DNA from 3 places in the Blastococcus sp. SYSU DS0616 genome. Region 1 is predicted to be linked to each of the others. Evidence: predicted binding sites of a transcription regulator. Region 1 holds the regulator's gene; each other region holds the start of a gene.

What was found. The regulator LexA, encoded in region 1, represses DNA repair genes until DNA is damaged. The targets are predictions, from matches to a motif close to TCGAACANNTGTTCGA.
Region 2: ACI79K_RS17225 (DUF222 domain-containing protein) is a predicted target of LexA. The motif match lies at 4,186-4,201, and genes of this name have one in related genera.
Region 3: ruvC (crossover junction endodeoxyribonuclease RuvC) is a predicted target of LexA. The motif match lies at 2,530-2,545, and genes of this name have one in related genera.

The regions. Positions count from the first base shown of each region.
Region 1 covers NZ_JBJHAJ010000001.1:330,424-335,941, forward strand. Annotated here, with positions in the region: gene ACI79K_RS01590 (hypothetical protein) at 110-862, opposite strand; gene ACI79K_RS01595 (LysM peptidoglycan-binding domain-containing protein) at 988-1,284, opposite strand; gene lexA (transcriptional repressor LexA) at 1,706-2,473, shown strand; gene ACI79K_RS01605 (hypothetical protein) at 2,477-3,520, opposite strand; gene ACI79K_RS01610 (phosphatase PAP2 family protein) at 3,492-4,214, opposite strand; gene hflX (GTPase HflX) at 4,273-5,518, opposite strand, start outside.
Region 2 covers NZ_JBJHAJ010000027.1:23,050-28,567, reverse strand. Annotated here, with positions in the region: gene ACI79K_RS17245 (hypothetical protein) at 1-454, opposite strand, end outside; gene ACI79K_RS17240 (aldehyde dehydrogenase family protein) at 563-1,432, opposite strand; gene ACI79K_RS17235 (aldehyde dehydrogenase family protein) at 1,429-2,874, opposite strand; gene deoC (deoxyribose-phosphate aldolase) at 2,880-3,875, opposite strand; gene ACI79K_RS17225 (DUF222 domain-containing protein) at 4,212-5,518, shown strand, end outside.
Region 3 covers NZ_JBJHAJ010000007.1:41,275-46,792, forward strand. Annotated here, with positions in the region: gene ACI79K_RS07130 (hypothetical protein) at 1-113, shown strand, start outside; gene pdxS (pyridoxal 5'-phosphate synthase lyase subunit PdxS) at 162-1,070, shown strand; gene pdxT (pyridoxal 5'-phosphate synthase glutaminase subunit PdxT) at 1,067-1,696, shown strand; gene ACI79K_RS07145 (YebC/PmpR family DNA-binding transcriptional regulator) at 1,693-2,454, shown strand; gene ruvC (crossover junction endodeoxyribonuclease RuvC) at 2,563-3,135, shown strand; gene ruvA (Holliday junction branch migration protein RuvA) at 3,132-3,770, shown strand; gene ruvB (Holliday junction branch migration DNA helicase RuvB) at 3,767-4,891, shown strand; gene yajC (preprotein translocase subunit YajC) at 5,040-5,351, shown strand; gene secD (protein translocase subunit SecD) at 5,366-5,518, shown strand, end outside.

The DNA of each region.
Region 1 (5,518 bases):
ATCGGCGAACTGGGCGGTCCGCACCCGGCCACGGGCGACCCGGCGGGCACCCGACGGCGGCGCCGAGCACCCCCGCGGGGTCGACGCGGCGAGGGCCGCCGAACGACGATCAGACGCTGACCGCGCCGCCCACCCGGGGCCGCCGCGAGTGCGGGATCTGGTCGCTCAACCGCATCGGGCGGGTCAGGAGATCCTGGTCGACGTCGGCCGGCGGGGTCCAGCCGCTCGCCGTGGAGCGGGTCTCGACCGTGCTCGCGGAGCGGGCCGCGGGCACCGACCAGCCACCGCCCCGCGGTCGGTCCTCACGGGTCGGGGACTGCGCGTCCGGCGCGCTCTCGACGACGGCCGGGAAGAGGTCGGTGTCGGCGGCGCGGTGCCGGCCCACGACCGGGCCGGACTCGGTGGCCGGAGCGCGGTGCCGACCCGGAGGAGGCACCGGCACCGAGGACGCCGGCGCGGCCTGCACGGGGTCGCTCTCCGGCGCGCGCCGGCGACCGCCCGGCCGCTGGGCACCGGTCCGCGGCTCGCAGCGGTCGCGCAGCAGCGGCAGGCTGGCGGTCGCCTCGACATCGGTCGACGGACCGTCCCGGAGCGGTGCCGCGGACGGGGAGGCGGGCATCGCCTGCGTCACCGGGGACACCTCGACGACCGGCGACTCCGGAAGCCGCACATCCCCCAGGTCGATCCAGAGCGCCTGCTCTTCGCCTCCGGTGACGACCCGCACCCACATCTGGCACGCGCCGGAGTCGTCGTGTCGCCACCCCAACAGCTCCCCCGCACACCAGGCACCCGCCTGGTGGACCTCGACGGCCTGGGGACGAGTGGTGAACACGGCGGCGCGGTTCTCCATGACGCTGGACACGGACGTACCGTAGGTGGCCGACCAGCACGCACGGTGAACGTGCCTGTACTGAGGGTTGACGAAGTCGCCGAGCCGCGTTGTGAACACCTTGCCCTGGCGCGCAGGCACCGAGCCCTGCGGGGCCGTCAGGGCAGGACGAGGACCTGACCAGGCGAGATGGCCGCGGAGCCGAGCCCGTTCAGCCGCTGGATGTCGACGACGACGTCGCGGACATCGCGCCCGTCGGCGACCGTGCCGGCGATGGACCAGAGCGTGTCACCCGGCTCGACGATCACATTGGTCGTCCCCATGAGCTCCAATCCGCCACCCGCATCCCCGAGGACGGCGCTGCCGAGGACGATCACGCCCGCGGCGAGGAGGAGGGTGAGGACCACGAGCACGCGACGGCCGCGCGACGTCAACCGGAGCGGCGGCTGCTCCACCCGCCCCCGACACCCCCGGCCGGGCGACCGCCCCACCGTCGCCCGCGGGCCGCTCGTCCTGCCGCGAGCCGGCGCGGGCAGAGGTTCGGGCAGCTCCGCGTAGGAGCGAGGTGGCGGGAGCACCCGGAGATGCCGGGCGGGTGGCGGACCGGCGCGCCGCTCCCCCGGGTCGACCGGCACCTGGCCGCAGACCCGCAGTGCCGTGCTGCTCGTCATGTGTTCAGCCCTCCTGGCCGGCACCCGCCGGACCCGAACGTGTGTTCGATTCGAACGCCTGTCCGATGTCTACCGGATGGGACCGACACTTGGGGAGCGACACGGGAAAGTTTCGAACACCTGTTTGAAGTGGCCGCCGATCGGCGCTACCGTTCCTCCGACGACGAGGGTCGAGAGCTGCGCGGGCAGCCGGCGAGGAGGAGACGTGGCGGACTCGAGCAGGACGTCCGGCAACCGGGGCGGCACCGCGGGCGTGGCCCCGGGGACGGCGGACGGTTCGGCGTCGGTACGGGCCTTTCCCGACCGCGCGGCCGATGGGGACGGGCTCACCCAGCGGCAGCGGCGGGTGCTCGAGGTGATCCGCGACTCCATCGACCGGCGCGGCTACCCCCCGTCGGTGCGTGAGATCGGCGAGGCCGTCGGGCTGTCCTCGGCGTCCTCGGTCGCGCACCAGCTTTCGGTGCTGCAGAAGAAGGGCTGGCTGCGGCGCGACCCCAACCGGCCGCGCGCCCTGGACGTGCGACTGCCCGGGGATGCCGGCCGGGCCACCGCGGCACCGGTCGAAACCCCCGTGGTCGGCGACGGCGTGCAGGCCGCCGCGCCCGCCTACGTCCCGCTCGTCGGCCGGATCGCCGCCGGTGGCCCGGTGCTCGCCGAGCAGGCGGTGGAGGACGTCTTCCCGCTGCCGCGCGAGCTGGTCGGCGAGGGAACCGTCTTCATGCTCAAGGTGGCCGGCGACTCGATGGTCGAGGCCGCCATCTGCGACGGCGACTGGGTCGTCGTCCGCCAGCAGCCGACCGCCGAGAACGGGGAGATCGTGGCGGCGATGATCGACGGCGAGGCGACGGTGAAGACCTACAAGCGCCGGGACGGTCACGTGTGGCTGCTGCCGCACAACCCGGCCTACGAACCGATCCCCGGAGACGAGGCGACGATCCTCGGGCGGGTGGTGTCGGTCCTGCGCCGGGTCTGAGGGTCAGGTCCGGCGGCGCAGTTTCCCGCCCACCCAGACCACGAGAGTGGCGACGACGGCGGCGATCAGCGCCGAGGCGATCGGCGAGCGGTCCGAGCGGGCGAGTTCCGCGAAGGACGGCAGCGGGTCCTCCGCGGGAGTCGGGCTCGCGGCGGCGGTCGCGGCGGGCAGGGGAACCACGGTGACGGCGCTGGGCAGGCCCTCGCTCGCGACCACGAGCGCCCGGTTGTCGGCGGAGAAGCTGACGGCCTCGCCCTGCGGCGACTCGGGGAGCGCCACCCGCACCGGTTCGCCGGCCAGCGCACCGGGCACGTCCGAACCGGACAGCGGCCACACGTAGGCGTCCGTGTAGGTGCGCAGCGCCAGTGCGCTCCCGTCGCCGGCGACCGCACCTCCGGTGATCAGCAACTGCCCCGCACGACCCACGGGGCCACCCGGGGTTCCGGTGAGGGTGACGTTGACCGTGCCCACCCGCTCCATCGGCACAGTGCCGCCGTCGACGAGCGCGGCGGCGGGCCGGTAGACCCCGCTGGAGCCGAGCACTTCCTTGGTCACGAGGTACGGCGTCCCGTCCGGGGCCAGGAGCAGCGCCTCGGCGTCGTGCGCGCCGTCGGGGTAGGTCAGCCGATGCAGCGCTGCCGCGCCGTCGGGCCGGAGGACATGCAGCGCGACGGTGGCACGGCTCGTGCCGTTGTCACCGGTGTCGGCGATCCAGACGCTCCCGTCCGAGCCGACGCCGAGGTCTTCGGGGTCGAAGGGGTCCGCGGCCCCGGCCTGCACGTCGACCACCGCACAGGCGGCATCGAGCCCGAGGACTTCGACCCGGTCACCGCCGTCGTTGAGGGCGAGCATCTGCTCTCCTACCACCACCAGGCCGGACAGCTCGGCGAGTCGGGGGTCCGTGATGGCGCACCGGACCTCCGGCGCCGGCTCCTCCGCCGACGCGGACGCGGGGACGAGCACGGCCAGGGCGCCGGTCAGGGCGCTCGCGACGACGAGCCGACGCCGCCGGGCGCGGCTAGGAACTCGCTTGGCCTGCTCGGGCACGTACCAAGCGTGACAGAACCATCGCGTCCAGTGCATGAACCACGCCCAGGAGGACGATCCCGACAGCGGCGCCCACGACCGCGTCGGTGACCCAGTGGAAGTCCAGCGACACCATCGCCGCGCCAGTGGCGACCGGCCCGACGACGCTCAGCCACCAGAAGGTCCGCTGTACCGCCGGCGGGAGCCCGTACTCGACCGCCTGCCAGCGGGCCACCCCCCACATGAGCACTGCGTTGGCGACGTGACCGGAGGGGAACGAGGCGCCGTCGGCGTGGAAGAAGTAGGAGCCCGGGAACGCCGGCGCCGTCCGCCCGATCCCGTGCTTGATCGCGTACACCCCGGCGGTCAGCACCCCGAGCGCCAGCAGCACGCGGAGGGCCGGCATCCAGGTGCCGCGCCGCCACAGCAGGTAGCCGACCAGGCCGGCGAGGACGACGAGGATGGTCACGCGCCCGCCGAGCTGCGTGACCACCCACACCGCCGGGTAGCCCGGCGTGTCCCGCAGGCCCCAGTCGCTGACGATCTCCGACACCCGGAGGTCCATCCGCTCCGACGGCCCGTGGCGGAGCAGGTCGGCGGTGATGAGGACGCCGACCAGCAGCGCCACGGCGACCAGCCACCACGGCGGCCGGCCGGGCGGGACCACGGGGGCGGCGCGCGGTGACTCGGCCACCCGCACCGCGCCCCTGGTCACGCCGCCACCGTACCGGCCCGTGACCGGATCGTGATCCGAGCCGATCGACCGCCCCAGCTCAGCCCACCGGGACCGCGAACTCCTCGAGCACCGCGGCGAGGGCGCCGTCCACCCGCGCGGTGAGCCGTGTGCCGCCGTCCTCGTGCCGCTCGCCGAGCACCTCGCCGTCCCGGTGCACCCGGGCCACGAGGTCACCGCGCTCGTAGGGCACGAGCACGTCGACCTCGACGTCGGGGTGCGGCAGCCGCTCGGCCACCAGCTTGCGGAGGGCGTCGATGCCGACGCCGGTGCGGGCCGAGACCCAGACCGCGCCCGGCAGGGCCTGGCGGAGGGTGAGGATGTCCTCCTCGCTCATCGCGTCGACCTTGTTGACGACGATGACCTCCGGCACGGCGGCCGCGTCGATCTCGCTCAGCACGACGTGGACGGCGTCGATCTGGCCGAGCGGATCGGGGTCGGAGCCGTCGACCACGTGCAGCAGCAGGTCCGCCGCGGCGACCTCCTCCAGCGTGGAGCGGAACGCGTCCACCAGCTGGTGCGGCAGGTGGCGCACGAAGCCGACGGTGTCGGTGAGCGTGTACTCCCGGCCGTCCGGCGACTGCGCCCGGCGCACCGTCGGGTCGAGGGTGGCGAACAGCGCGTTCTCCACCAGCACGCCGGCGCCGGTGAGCTGGTTGAGCAGGCTTGACTTGCCGGCATTGGTGTACCCGGCGATCGCCACGCTCGGCACGGCGTTGCGTCCCCGGCTCGCCCGCTGGGTGGCGCGGGCGGTCGCCATGCCGGCGATCTCCCGGCGCAGCTTGCTCACCCGGGCGCGGATGCGCCGGCGGTCGGTCTCGATCTTCGTCTCACCCGGTCCGCGGGTACCGATGCCGCCACCGCCGGCGACCCGGCCACCGGCCTGCCGGGACATCGACTCACCCCAACCGCGCAGCCGCGGCAGCATGTACTGCATCTGGGCGAGCTCGACCTGGGCCTTGCCCTCCCGGCTCGTCGCGTGCTGGGCGAAGATGTCGAGGATCAGCGCCGTCCGGTCGACGACCTTGACCTTGAGCACCTTCTCCAGCTGGTTGAGCTGGCCGGGGGTGAGCTCACCGTCACAGATGACGGTGTCGGCGCCGGTGGCGGCGACGATGTCGCGGATCTCGTTGGCCTTGCCCGAGCCGACGTAGGTGGCAGCGTCGGGCTTGTCGCGCCGCTGGCTGACCGCCTCGAGCACCTGCGAGCCCGCCGTCTCGGCCAGGGCGGCCAGCTCGGCCAGCGAGCGGTCGGCGTCGGCCTGGGTGCCCTCGGTCCAGACGCCG
Region 2 (5,518 bases), on a different contig from region 1:
TGGCGGCGAGCTCGGCGACGGCCTCGAACTGCTCCTCGTCGTCGTCCTCGGTGGTGTCCAGGCACTCGGCGAGCCGGCTGACGATGTCGACGGTCGCGGCGAGCTCCTCCACCGCCCACCGGTCGGGGTCCTCGGCGGCGACGTCGTACACCCCGTCGAGGTCGTACCGGTGGTCCTCGTCCGGGGTGAGGTCCGCTGCGTCCAGACCGGCGACGACCGGCCACACCGGGTGGTCGGCCAGGTCGTGGTCGGTGCGGGTGCGGCAGAAGGCGGCGAGCTTCTCCGGCGACGGGAAGAGGTGCACCGTGGCGCGCCCGCCCGCGCCGTCACCCTCGGTCGTGCCGAGGAACGCCTGCCACTCCTCGCCGTCCTCCTCCCACGGCGGAGCCCACAGGGTGTATCCGGTGCGGTCGTCGAGGGTCAGTGCGATGGGGACGATGCTGGGCCTGGCCACCGCACCATCCTGCCTTGTCGGCTCGGAGTTGCACCTCCGGGCCGCGCGGCGGGACCCCGAGGTTGATCATGTGGCCGGCGCGGCCGTGGATCGCCTCCTGCGCCCTGCTCAGATCCCCATCGGGTGCCACACCGTCTTGGTCTCGAGGAACGGGGTGATCCGGGACAGCCCGGGGTCGACGGTCCAGTCCGGCTCGGTGGCCGGCGGGCGGACGACGCGCTTGATCGTGCCGGCGGCCTCGCGCTCGAGCTCCATCGCGCGGTCGGCCGGAGCGCCGGTGAGGTCGATGGCGTCGACGTCGGCGTGCTCGGCCAGCCACGGGCCCAGCTCCCCGGCGTCGCCGGTGAGCAGGTTGACCACCCCGCCGGGTACGTCGCTGGTGGCGAGCACCTCGCCCAGGGTGACGGCCGGGATCGGCCGCTCCTTGGAGGTGACGACGACGGCGGTGCTGCCGGTCGCGAGCACCGGGGCGAGAACGCTCACCAGTCCGAGCAGCGACGACTGCTGGGGCGCGAGGACGGCGACCACACCGGTGGGCTCGGGCAGGCTGAAGTCGAAGTACGGCCCGGCGACGGGGTTCGCGCCGCCGAGGACGGCGGCCAGCTTGTCGGTCCAGCCGGCGTACCAGACCCAGCGGTCGATGGCGGCGTCGACGGCGGCCCGCGCCTTGGACGCCGACAGGCCCTCGGCCGCGCCGACCTCCTCGCAGAACTGGACGTGCCGGCCCTCCATCACCTCGGCCACCCGGTAGAGGACCTGGCCGCGGTTGTAGGCGGTCGCGCCCGACCACTTCGCGAAGGCGCCGCGGGCGGCGACGACGGCGTCGCGGGCGTCCTTGCGGCTCGCCCACGCGACGTTGGCGAGGAAGAGGCCCCTGGCGTCGGTGACCTCGTAGGTGCGGCCGGACTCCGAGCGCGGGAAGGCGCCGCCCACGTACAGCTTGTAGGTCTTGCGGACGGCGAGACGATCGCTGCTCACTGCTCGGCACCCTTCAGGTATGCGGCCAGACCGTGCCGGCCGCCCTCTCGCCCGTAGCCCGACTGCTTGTAGCCGCCGAACGGCGACGTCGGGTCGAACTTGTTGAACGTGTTGGCCCACACCACGCCGGCGCGCAGCTGGTCGGCGATCTTCAGGATCCGTGACCCCTTCTCGCTCCAGATGCCGGCCGACAGCCCGTAGGTGGAGTTGTTGGCCTTGGCGACCGCCTCGTCCGGCGTCCGGAAGGTGAGCACCGACAGCACGGGGCCGAAGACCTCGTCGCGGGCGATGCGGTGCGCGGGGGAGACGTCGGTGAAGACCGTCGGGGGGAACCAGTAGCCGCGCTCGGGCAGCTCGCAGGCGGGCTGCCAGCGCTGCGCGCCCTCGGCCTCGCCGATGTCCGACAGCTCGCGGATGCGGGCGAGCTGCTCGGCGCTGTTGATCGCGCCGATGTCGGTGTTCTTGTCCAGCGGGTCACCCACCCGCAGCGTGCCGATCCGCCGTTGCAGGCTGGCGATGACCTCGTCGTGGATCGACTCCTGCACCAGCAGCCGGGAGCCCGCGCAGCAGACGTGGCCCTGGTTGAAGAAGATGCCCTGCACGATGCCCTCGACGGCCTGGTCGATCGGGGCGTCGTCGAAGACGATGTTCGCCGCCTTGCCGCCGAGCTCCAGCGTCAGCAACTTGGCCGTGCCGGCGACCGCGCGGGCGATCTGCCGGCCGACGTCGGTGGACCCGGTGAAAGCCACCTTGTCGACGTCGTCGTGCTCGACGACCGCGCGGCCGGTGTCGCCGGCGCCGGTCACGATGTTCACCACGCCCGGCGGCAGGTCGGCCTGGCGGCAGACCTCGGCGAACAGCAGCGCGGTGAGCGGGGTGGTCTCGGCGGGCTTGAGGACGACGGTGTTGCCGGTCGCGAGCGCCGGGGCGACCTTCCACGCGAGCATCAGCAGCGGGAAGTTCCACGGGATGACCTGGCCGGCGACGCCCAGCGGCTTCGGTCCCGGCCCGAGGCCCGCCCAGTCCAGCTTGTCGGCCCAGCCCGCGTGGTAGAAGAAGTGCGCCGCGGCCAGCGGGACGTCGACGTCGCGGGACTCCCGGATCGGCTTGCCGTTGTCCAGCGACTCGAGGACGGCGAACTCGCGGGCGCGCTCCTGCAGCAGCCGGGCGATGCGGAACAGGTACTTGCCGCGGTCGGCGGGGCGCATCGGACCCCAGGTCCTCTCGAACGCCTTCCGGGCGGCGCGCACCGCGCGGTCGACGTCGGCGGTGGTGCCGGTAGCGACCTCGGCGAGCACCTCCTCGGTGGCCGGGTTCACCGTCTTCAGCGGCTCGCCGGAGCCGTCGACGAACTCGCCGTCGACGAACAGGCCGTACGAGGGGGCGATGGTGACGATCGACCGCGACTCGGGCGCGGGGGCGTACTCGAAAACGCTGGTCATCGCTGTCAGTCCACCGTGACGTAGTCGGGGCCGGAGTAGTGGCCGGTGCGCAGCTTCTGCCGCTGCAGCAGGAGGTCGTTGAGCAGGCTGGAGGCGCCGAAGCGGAACCAGTCGGGGTCCAGCCAGTCGGGGCCCACGGTCTCGTTGATCAGCACGAGGTGCTTGATCGCGTCCTTTGTCGTCCGGATGCCGCCGGCGGGCTTGAAGCCGACCTGCCGGCCGGTGGCGAGGCGGAAGTCGCGGACCGCTTCCAGCATCACCAGGGCGACGGGCAGTGTGGCGGCAGGGCTCACCTTGCCGGTGGAGGTCTTGATGAAGTCGCCGCCGGCGAGCATGGCGATCCAGCTCGCGCGCCGGACGTTGTCCAGCGTCATCAGCTCGCCGGTCTCGAGGATGACCTTGAGGTGTGCGTCCCCGCAGGCCTCCTTCACCGCGACGATCTCCTCGTAGACGTCGAGGTAGCGGCCGGCCAGGAACGCGCCGCGGTCGATGACCATGTCGATCTCGTCGGCGCCGTTCGACACGGCGTCCCGGACGTCGGCCAGCTTCACCGCACGGCTCGCGCGGCCGCTGGGGAAGGCGGTGGCGACGGCGGCCACGTGGATCCCGGTGCCGGCCAGCACCTCCCGCGCGACGCCGGCGAGGTCGCCGTAGACGCAGACGGCGGCGACCTGCGGCGTCGTCGGGTCCGACGGGTCGGGCTGCTTGGCCTTGGCGGCCAGGCTGCGCACCTTGCCGGGGGTGTCGGCGCCCTCGAGCGTGGTCAGGTCGACCATCGAGATGGCGGTGTCGATCGCCCACGCCTTCGAGGTGGTCTTGATCGACCGGGTGCCCAGTTGCGCGACGCGCGCCTCGGCGCCCACCTGGTCGACGCCGGGCAGGCCGTGCAGGAAGGCGCGGAAGGCCGAGTCGGAGCGGGTCACGTCGTCGTACGGCGGCGACGGCGCGTGCACCGCGGGGGTCGCCCCGGGCAGCGCGTCGGGGTCGAGCACGTGGGTCATGCCGGCCATTCTCCCCTGCCGGGGGACCGGTCCCGAACGCGCTCACCCGCAGGGGCGGTCCTGACCCGCAGCCGAGCTCGTGACGTTCCCGCGGGAACGTGCTCGGGGCCTTCGGATCGCGAGTGACCGACCCGCCGGTGGGCGTTCCCGCGGGAACGCGCTCGGCCCCCTCGGACCCGGGTGGCGGACCCCCCGGTCGGGCGTTCCCGCGGGAACGTCCCCCTTGCTGGGGGTGGCGCCCCGTCCGTCGGGCGCTCCCGCGCGGGAACGTGCCTGCTGGGCCGGAGATGTCACCCCCCGCTCCTACGCTTCGATCACACGTTCGAAGGAGGCGTCGTGGTGGAGAAGTCCGTGCCGGAACTGGCACGCGAGATCGCGTCCGGCGCGGTGCGGCTGGCCGCCGCCACCGCCGCGTGGCTGCGGCTCGTGGCCGAGTTCGATCGGCGGGAGGGCTGGCGCGCGGTCGGGATCCTGTCGTGCGCCCACTGGCTGGCCTGGCAGTGCGGCATGGCCCCGGGCACGGCCCGGGAGCACGTCCGGGTCGCCCGGGGTCTCGGTGCGCTGCCGTTGATCTCCGCCGCCTTCGCCGAGGGGCGGTTGTCCTACTCCAAGGTCCGGGCGTTGACCCGCGTCGCGGAGCCCGACACCGAGCGGGAGCTGCTGGAGAGGGCGCTCGAGGCCACGGCCTCGCAGGTGGAACGCCTGGTCCGCTCGTGGCGGCGGGCGGACCGCGCCGACGAGGGGACCATCGCACTGAAGCGGCAGTTCCAGCACTGGTGGGACGACGACGGCATGCTCGTCGTACGGATGCGCCTTGCGCCCGAGGAAGGTGCGGACTTCCTCGCGGCGGTCGACTCGCTGGCCGAACGCGAAGCCCGTCGGGACCGCGCCGCGGCGAAGCGGGCAGCCGCGGAGCGGGAAGCGGGCGTGGCCGGAGGCCTGGAGCGGGACGAGGACCTGGAACGAGAGGAGATCGCGTGCGCCCGCGAGCGGACGGGGGCCCGGCGCTGCACGGCGGTCGCCCGGCTCGCCGGAGCCGCCCACCACGCCGACCGGCGGCCGGGTGACCCACCCCGGCGCGAGGTCGTGGTGCACGTCGACGCCGCCGTCCTCGCCGACGACGCTGCCGCCGGGCAGGCCTACCTCGATGGCGGCCCGGCGCTGCACGCGACCGAGGTCCGGCGGATGCTCTGCGAGGCGACCGTCGTGACCATGCTGGAGTGCGGGCGGGAGGTCCTCGGCGTGGGCCGCAAGCGCCGGCTGGCCACCCGCGCGCAGCGGCGTGCGCTGCTGCGCCGGGATGGGGGCTGCGCCCGGCCGGGGTGCACCGAGACGCGGATCGAACGGCTGCACGCCCACCACATGCGGCACTGGCTGTTCGGTGGTGGGACGGACCTCGACAACCTGGTGCTGCTCTGCGACGTCGACCACGGATCGGTGCACGAGCTGGACCTGGTGCTGACCCGGCGCGACGGCCGGTTGGTCGCGCTCGCCCCCGACGGGCGGCGGGTGTGGGGCGCCGCGGACGCCGCCTTCACCCATGGTCTGGCGGGTCTGGCCGGGAGCCCCGAGGTCCCCGCCGAGGCGGCCTTCGTCGGCGTGCAGCCGGTCGACGAGCTGGCCGCCCGCCGCCCGGAGCCTCG
Region 3 (5,518 bases), on a different contig from region 1:
CCCGTTGGGCGGGCCTGCACCGCACGCGCCCGCTGCCGCGCTACTTCGACATCGACGACCGCCTGGGCGACGTGACCAAGGACGCCGACGTGGCCGGCCGCCTCGCCGGCTGACGCCCGTAGGGTGGGGGACCCCCGTTCTCGACCCCAAGGCGGAAACCTGTGACGACGCAGCCCGACCCGTCCGTCGCCCGGACCGGTACCGACCGCGTGAAGCGCGGCATGGCCGAGCAGCTCAAGGGCGGCGTCATCATGGACGTCGTCACGCCGGAGCAGGCCCGGATCGCCGAGGACGCCGGCGCCGTGGCGGTGATGGCGCTGGAGCGGGTGCCGGCCGACATCCGCGCCCAGGGCGGCATCGCGCGGATGAGCGACCCGGACATGGTCCAGGGGATCGTCGACGCCGTCTCCATCCCCGTGATGGCCAAGGCCCGCATCGGCCACTTCGTCGAGGCGCAGGTGCTGCAGTCCCTCGGTGTGGACTACATCGACGAGTCCGAGGTGCTCACCCCCGCGGACGAGGCGCACCACATCGACAAGCACGCGTTCACCGTGCCGTTCGTCTGCGGCGCCACCGACCTCGGCGAGGCGCTGCGGCGCATCTCCGAGGGCGCGGCGATGATCCGGTCCAAGGGCGAGGCCGGCACCGGCAACGTCGTGGAGGCCACCCGGCACATGCGGTCGATCCGGGCCGGCATCAAGGCGCTGGGCACCCTCGACGAGAGCGAGCTCTTCGTGGCCGCCAAGGAGCTGCGGGCGCCGTACGACCTGGTGGCCGAGGTGGCCCGGCTCGGCAAGCTGCCGGTGGTGCTGTTCACCGCCGGTGGCATCGCCACCCCGGCCGACGCGGCGATGATGATGCAGCTGGGCGCCGAGGGCGTGTTCGTCGGCTCGGGCATCTTCAAGTCCGGCGACCCGGCGCAGCGGGCGGCGGCCATCGTGCAGGCGACGACGTTCTCCGACGACCCCGACGTGATCGCCAAGGTCTCGCGCGGGCTGGGCGAGCCGATGGTCGGGATCGACGTCTCGACGCTGCCGGCGGCCGAGCGCTACGCCACCCGCGGGTGGTGACCGCCCCCGTCATCGGGGTGCTGGCGCTGCAGGGCGACGTCCGCGAGCACCTCGCGGTGCTGCGGGCCGAGGGGGCCGAGCCGCGGCCGGTGCGCCGGCCGGAGGAGCTGGCCGGCGTCGACGGGATCGTCGTCCCCGGCGGGGAGTCGACGACGATGGGGACCCTGGCCGGGCGGTTCGGTCTGCTCGAGCCGCTGCGCGCGGCGGTGCGCGCGGGGCTGCCCGCCTACGGGACCTGCGCGGGCATGATCCTGCTCGCCGACCGGCTGGTCGGCGCCCCGCCGGGGCAGCCGACCGTCGGCGGGCTGGACGTGACGGTCCGGCGGAACGCCTTCGGCCGGCAGGCCGACTCCTTCGAGACCCGGGTCGAGCTGGACGGGCTGGGCGGGGGCCCGCTGCACGCCGTCTTCATCCGCGCGCCGTGGGTGGAGGAGGCCGGCCCGGGGGTGCAGGTCCTCGGGCGGGTCGTGGGCGGTGCGGCCGACGGTAGGATCGTCGCGGTCCGCCAGGGCGACGTGGTGGCCACCAGCTTCCACCCCGAGCTGACCGGGGACCGCCGGGTGCACGCGCTGTTCGTCGACATCGTGCGCGCTCACCTGGCCGACGCAGAGAGGGGAGAGCCGTGAGCGGCCACTCCAAGTGGGCGACGACCAAGCACAAGAAGGCCGGGATCGACGCCAAGCGCGGCAAGCTCTTCGCCAAGCTGATCAAGAACATCGAGGTCGCCGCCCGCACGGGCGGCGGTGACCCCGCCGGCAACCCGACGCTCTTCGACGCCATCCAGAAGGCGAAGAAGAGCTCGGTGCCCAACGACAACATCGACCGCGCGGTCAAGCGCGGATCGGGCGCCGAGGCCGGTGGCGTCGACTACCAGGGCATCACCTACGAGGGCTACGCGGCCGGCGGTGTCGCGGTGCTCATCGAGTGCCTCACCGACAACAAGAACCGCTCGGCCATGGAGGTCCGCACCGCCATGACCCGCAACGGCGGGTCGATGGCCGACCCCGGCTCGGTCTCCTACCTCTTCTCCCGCAAGGGCGTGGTCGTGGTGCCGAAGTCCGGCGACGTCGACGAGGACAGCGTGCTGATGGCGGTGCTGGACGCCGGCGCCGAGGAGGTGCGCGACCTGGGCGACACGCTCGAGGTCATCTGCGAGCCCGGTGACCTGGTGGCCGTGCGCACCGCGCTGCAGGAGGCCGGTATCGAGTACGACTCGGCCGACGCCGGCTTCCTGCCCAGCGTCCAGGTGGAGCTCGACGAGGACGGGGCGACCAAGGTCTTCAAGCTCATCGACGCCCTCGAGGACCTCGACGACGTGCAGAACGTCTACGCCAACTACGAGGTGCCCGACGACGTCATGGAGAAGGTCACCGCCGACGCCTAGAAGGACCCCGGTGCCGATTCGTCAGATCACCTGGCGTGTTGACGGGGTCCGGTCGGGGGCTGCGGTTAGCCTCGGTCGAACACCAGTTCGGCTGACGGGAGCGTGACGATGCGGGTGCTCGGTATCGACCCGGGCCTCACCCGGTGCGGGTGGGGCGTGGTCGACGGGCGCCCGGGGGCGCGGCCGACGGCGGTCGGCGTCGGCGTGGTCCGCACCATGGCCGAGCTCGACCTCGAGCTGCGGCTGCTCGAGCTGCACACCGCCGTCACGGCGCTGTTGCGCGAGCACCGTCCCGACGTCGTGGCGATCGAGCGGGTGTTCACCCAGAACAACAAGGGCACGGCGACGGGCACGGCGCAGGCGGCGGGCGTCGCCGCGCTGGCCGCCGCCCAGGCCGACCGCCCGGTCGCCTGGCACACGCCCAGCGAGGTGAAGGCGGCGATCTCGGGCAACGGCCGCGCGGACAAGGAGCAGGTCACCCTCATGGTCACCCGGGTCCTGGGGCTCGCCACCGCCCCCAAGCCGGCCGACGCCGCCGACGCCCTGGCGCTGGCGGTCTGCCACGCGTGGCGCGGCCCGGCGCAGCAGCGGCTGCGGACCGCCGCGATCGCCGGCGGGATCGGCGCGCCGGTGCGGTCCACCGGCACGCTGCCCCGGTGGACGGGGGTGGCGGCCCGATGATCGCCAGCGTGCACGGCCGGGTGGCCGCGGTGGGGCCCGACGGCGCCGTCGTCGAGGTCGGCGGGATCGGCCTGGCGGTGCAGTGCACCCCGGGGACGATCGCCCGGCTGCAGGTGGGGGAGGCCGCCCGGCTGGCCACCAGCCTGGTCGTGCGCGAGGACTCGCTCACCCTCTACGGCTTCGCCGACGACGACGAGCGCCAGCTGTTCGAGCTGCTGCAGACGGCGAACGGCGTCGGGCCGCGGCTGGCCCAGGCGGTGCTGGCCATCCACCCGCCGCGGGAGGTCCGCCGCGCCGTCTCGATGGCCGACGTCAAGGCGCTCATGCAGGTCCCCGGCATCGGCAAGAAGGGGGCCGAGCGGCTCATCCTCGAGCTGCGCGACCGCCTCGGCTCGACCAGCACCGACACCTCGCTGGACGCGCCGGCGCCCGCCGGGCTGCCGTCGGTCACGCCGGTGGCCCCGTGGCGGGACCAGCTCACCTCGGCCCTCGTCGGGCTGGGGTGGAGCGGCAAGGAGGCCGAGGGGGCGGTCGCCCAGCTGGCCCCGGTGGCCGACGAGCAGCTCGCGGCGACGGGGAGCGTGGAGGTCGCGGTGCTGCTGCGGCGGGCGCTCCAGCTGCTGGGTAGGTCGTGACCGCGCCGTTCGACCGGTCGCTGACCGGTGAGCTGGCCGCCGAGGCGGCGCCGGAGTGGTCGGTGTCGCCGCAGGCGGGGGACGAGGAGCGGGTCGTCGAGTCGGCGCTGCGCCCGCACTCGCTCGACGACTTCATCGGCCAGCCCAAGGTCGCCCGCCAGCTGGCGCTGGTGCTCGAGGGGGCGCGCCGCCGTGGCCGCACGCCCGACCACGTCCTGCTCTCCGGCCCGCCCGGGCTGGGGAAGACCAGCCTGGCGCTGATCATCGGCTCCGAGCTGGGCACCTCGGTGAAGATCACCAGCGGGCCGGCGATCGAGCGGTCCGGCGACCTCGCCGCGATGCTGTCGAACCTGGCCCCCGGCGACGTCCTCTTCATCGACGAGATCCACCGCATCGCCCGCCCCGCCGAGGAACTGCTCTACATGGCGATGGAGGACTTCCGGGTCGACGTCGTCGTCGGCAAGGGCCCCGGGGCGACGGCGATCCCGCTGGAGATCAACCCGTTCACGCTGGTCGGCGCCACCACCCGCGCCGGGCTGCTCACCGGCCCGCTGCGGGACCGGTTCGGCTTCGTCGGCCAGATGGAGTTCTACGAGCCGGCCGACCTGCAGCGGGTGCTGGCCCGCAGCGCGGCGCTGCTCGGGGTGGAGCTGACCAACGAGGGGTCGGCGGAGATCGCGGGGCGCTCCCGCGGGACCCCGCGCATCGCCAACCGGCTGCTGCGCCGGGTGCGCGACTACGCCGAGGTGGAGGCCGACGGCCGGGTGACCCGCGAGGTCGCCGAGGCCGCGCTGGCCCTGTACGACGTCGACCACCTGGGCCTGGACCGGCTGGACCGGGAGGTGCTGGACGCGCTGGTCGGCAAGTTCGGTGGCGGGCCGGTCGGCGTCGCCACCCTGGCGGTGGCCGTCGGCGAGGAGCCGCACACGGTGGAGGAGGTGTGCGAGCCGTTCCTGGTGCGCGCCGGGCTGCTGGCCCGCACGCCGCGCGGGCGGGTCGCGACCGAGGCCGCCTGGGCGCACCTCGGCCGGCCGCTGCCGGCCGGCGGCGGCGCGCTCGGCCGGGTCACAGCAGACCCACAGGCACCGGGGTCGTCGTCAGAGACCCTGTTCGACGCCTAGACTCCCGGACGCTGGCGCGCAACTCGCAGGCCGGGCCGTGCGCGTCCCGCCTGGTCGCCGTGCGTACGGCAACCGATGCACCCGAGCGGTCCCGTCCCGGGCCGCACCCACCGCGAGCAACCAGTCGCGGAAGAGAGGCACACCTGTCGTGGAGTACTTCCCGCTGATCATGCTGGCCCTGCTGGCCGTCGTGCTGTTCGTGCTGCCCGCGCGACAGCGCAAGAAGATGCAGGAGCAGCACGCGGCTCTGCTGGCCTCCCTGACCGTCGGCACCCCGGTCATGACGACCAGCGGCATGCACGGCACGGTGGCCGGGGTCGGTGAGACCACCATCGACCTCGAGATCGCGCCGGGTGTCGTGGCGACCTTCGCCCGCCAGGCGATCCTCGAGGTCCGCCGCCCGGCCGGGACCGCGCCGTCCGACGAGGACCCCGCGCGCCCGGCCGACGGCACGGTCTGACCCGGGGGACCTCCGTGGCCAACCGCACCCTGCCCGCGGGGCGCTACTTCGGCGCGTTCGTGCTGATCGTCGCCCTGCTCTACGGGCTGGTCTTCTTCACCGGGGACACCCGGACGCCGCAGCTCGGCCTCGACCTGCGCGGCGGCACGACGGTGACCCTGACCGCC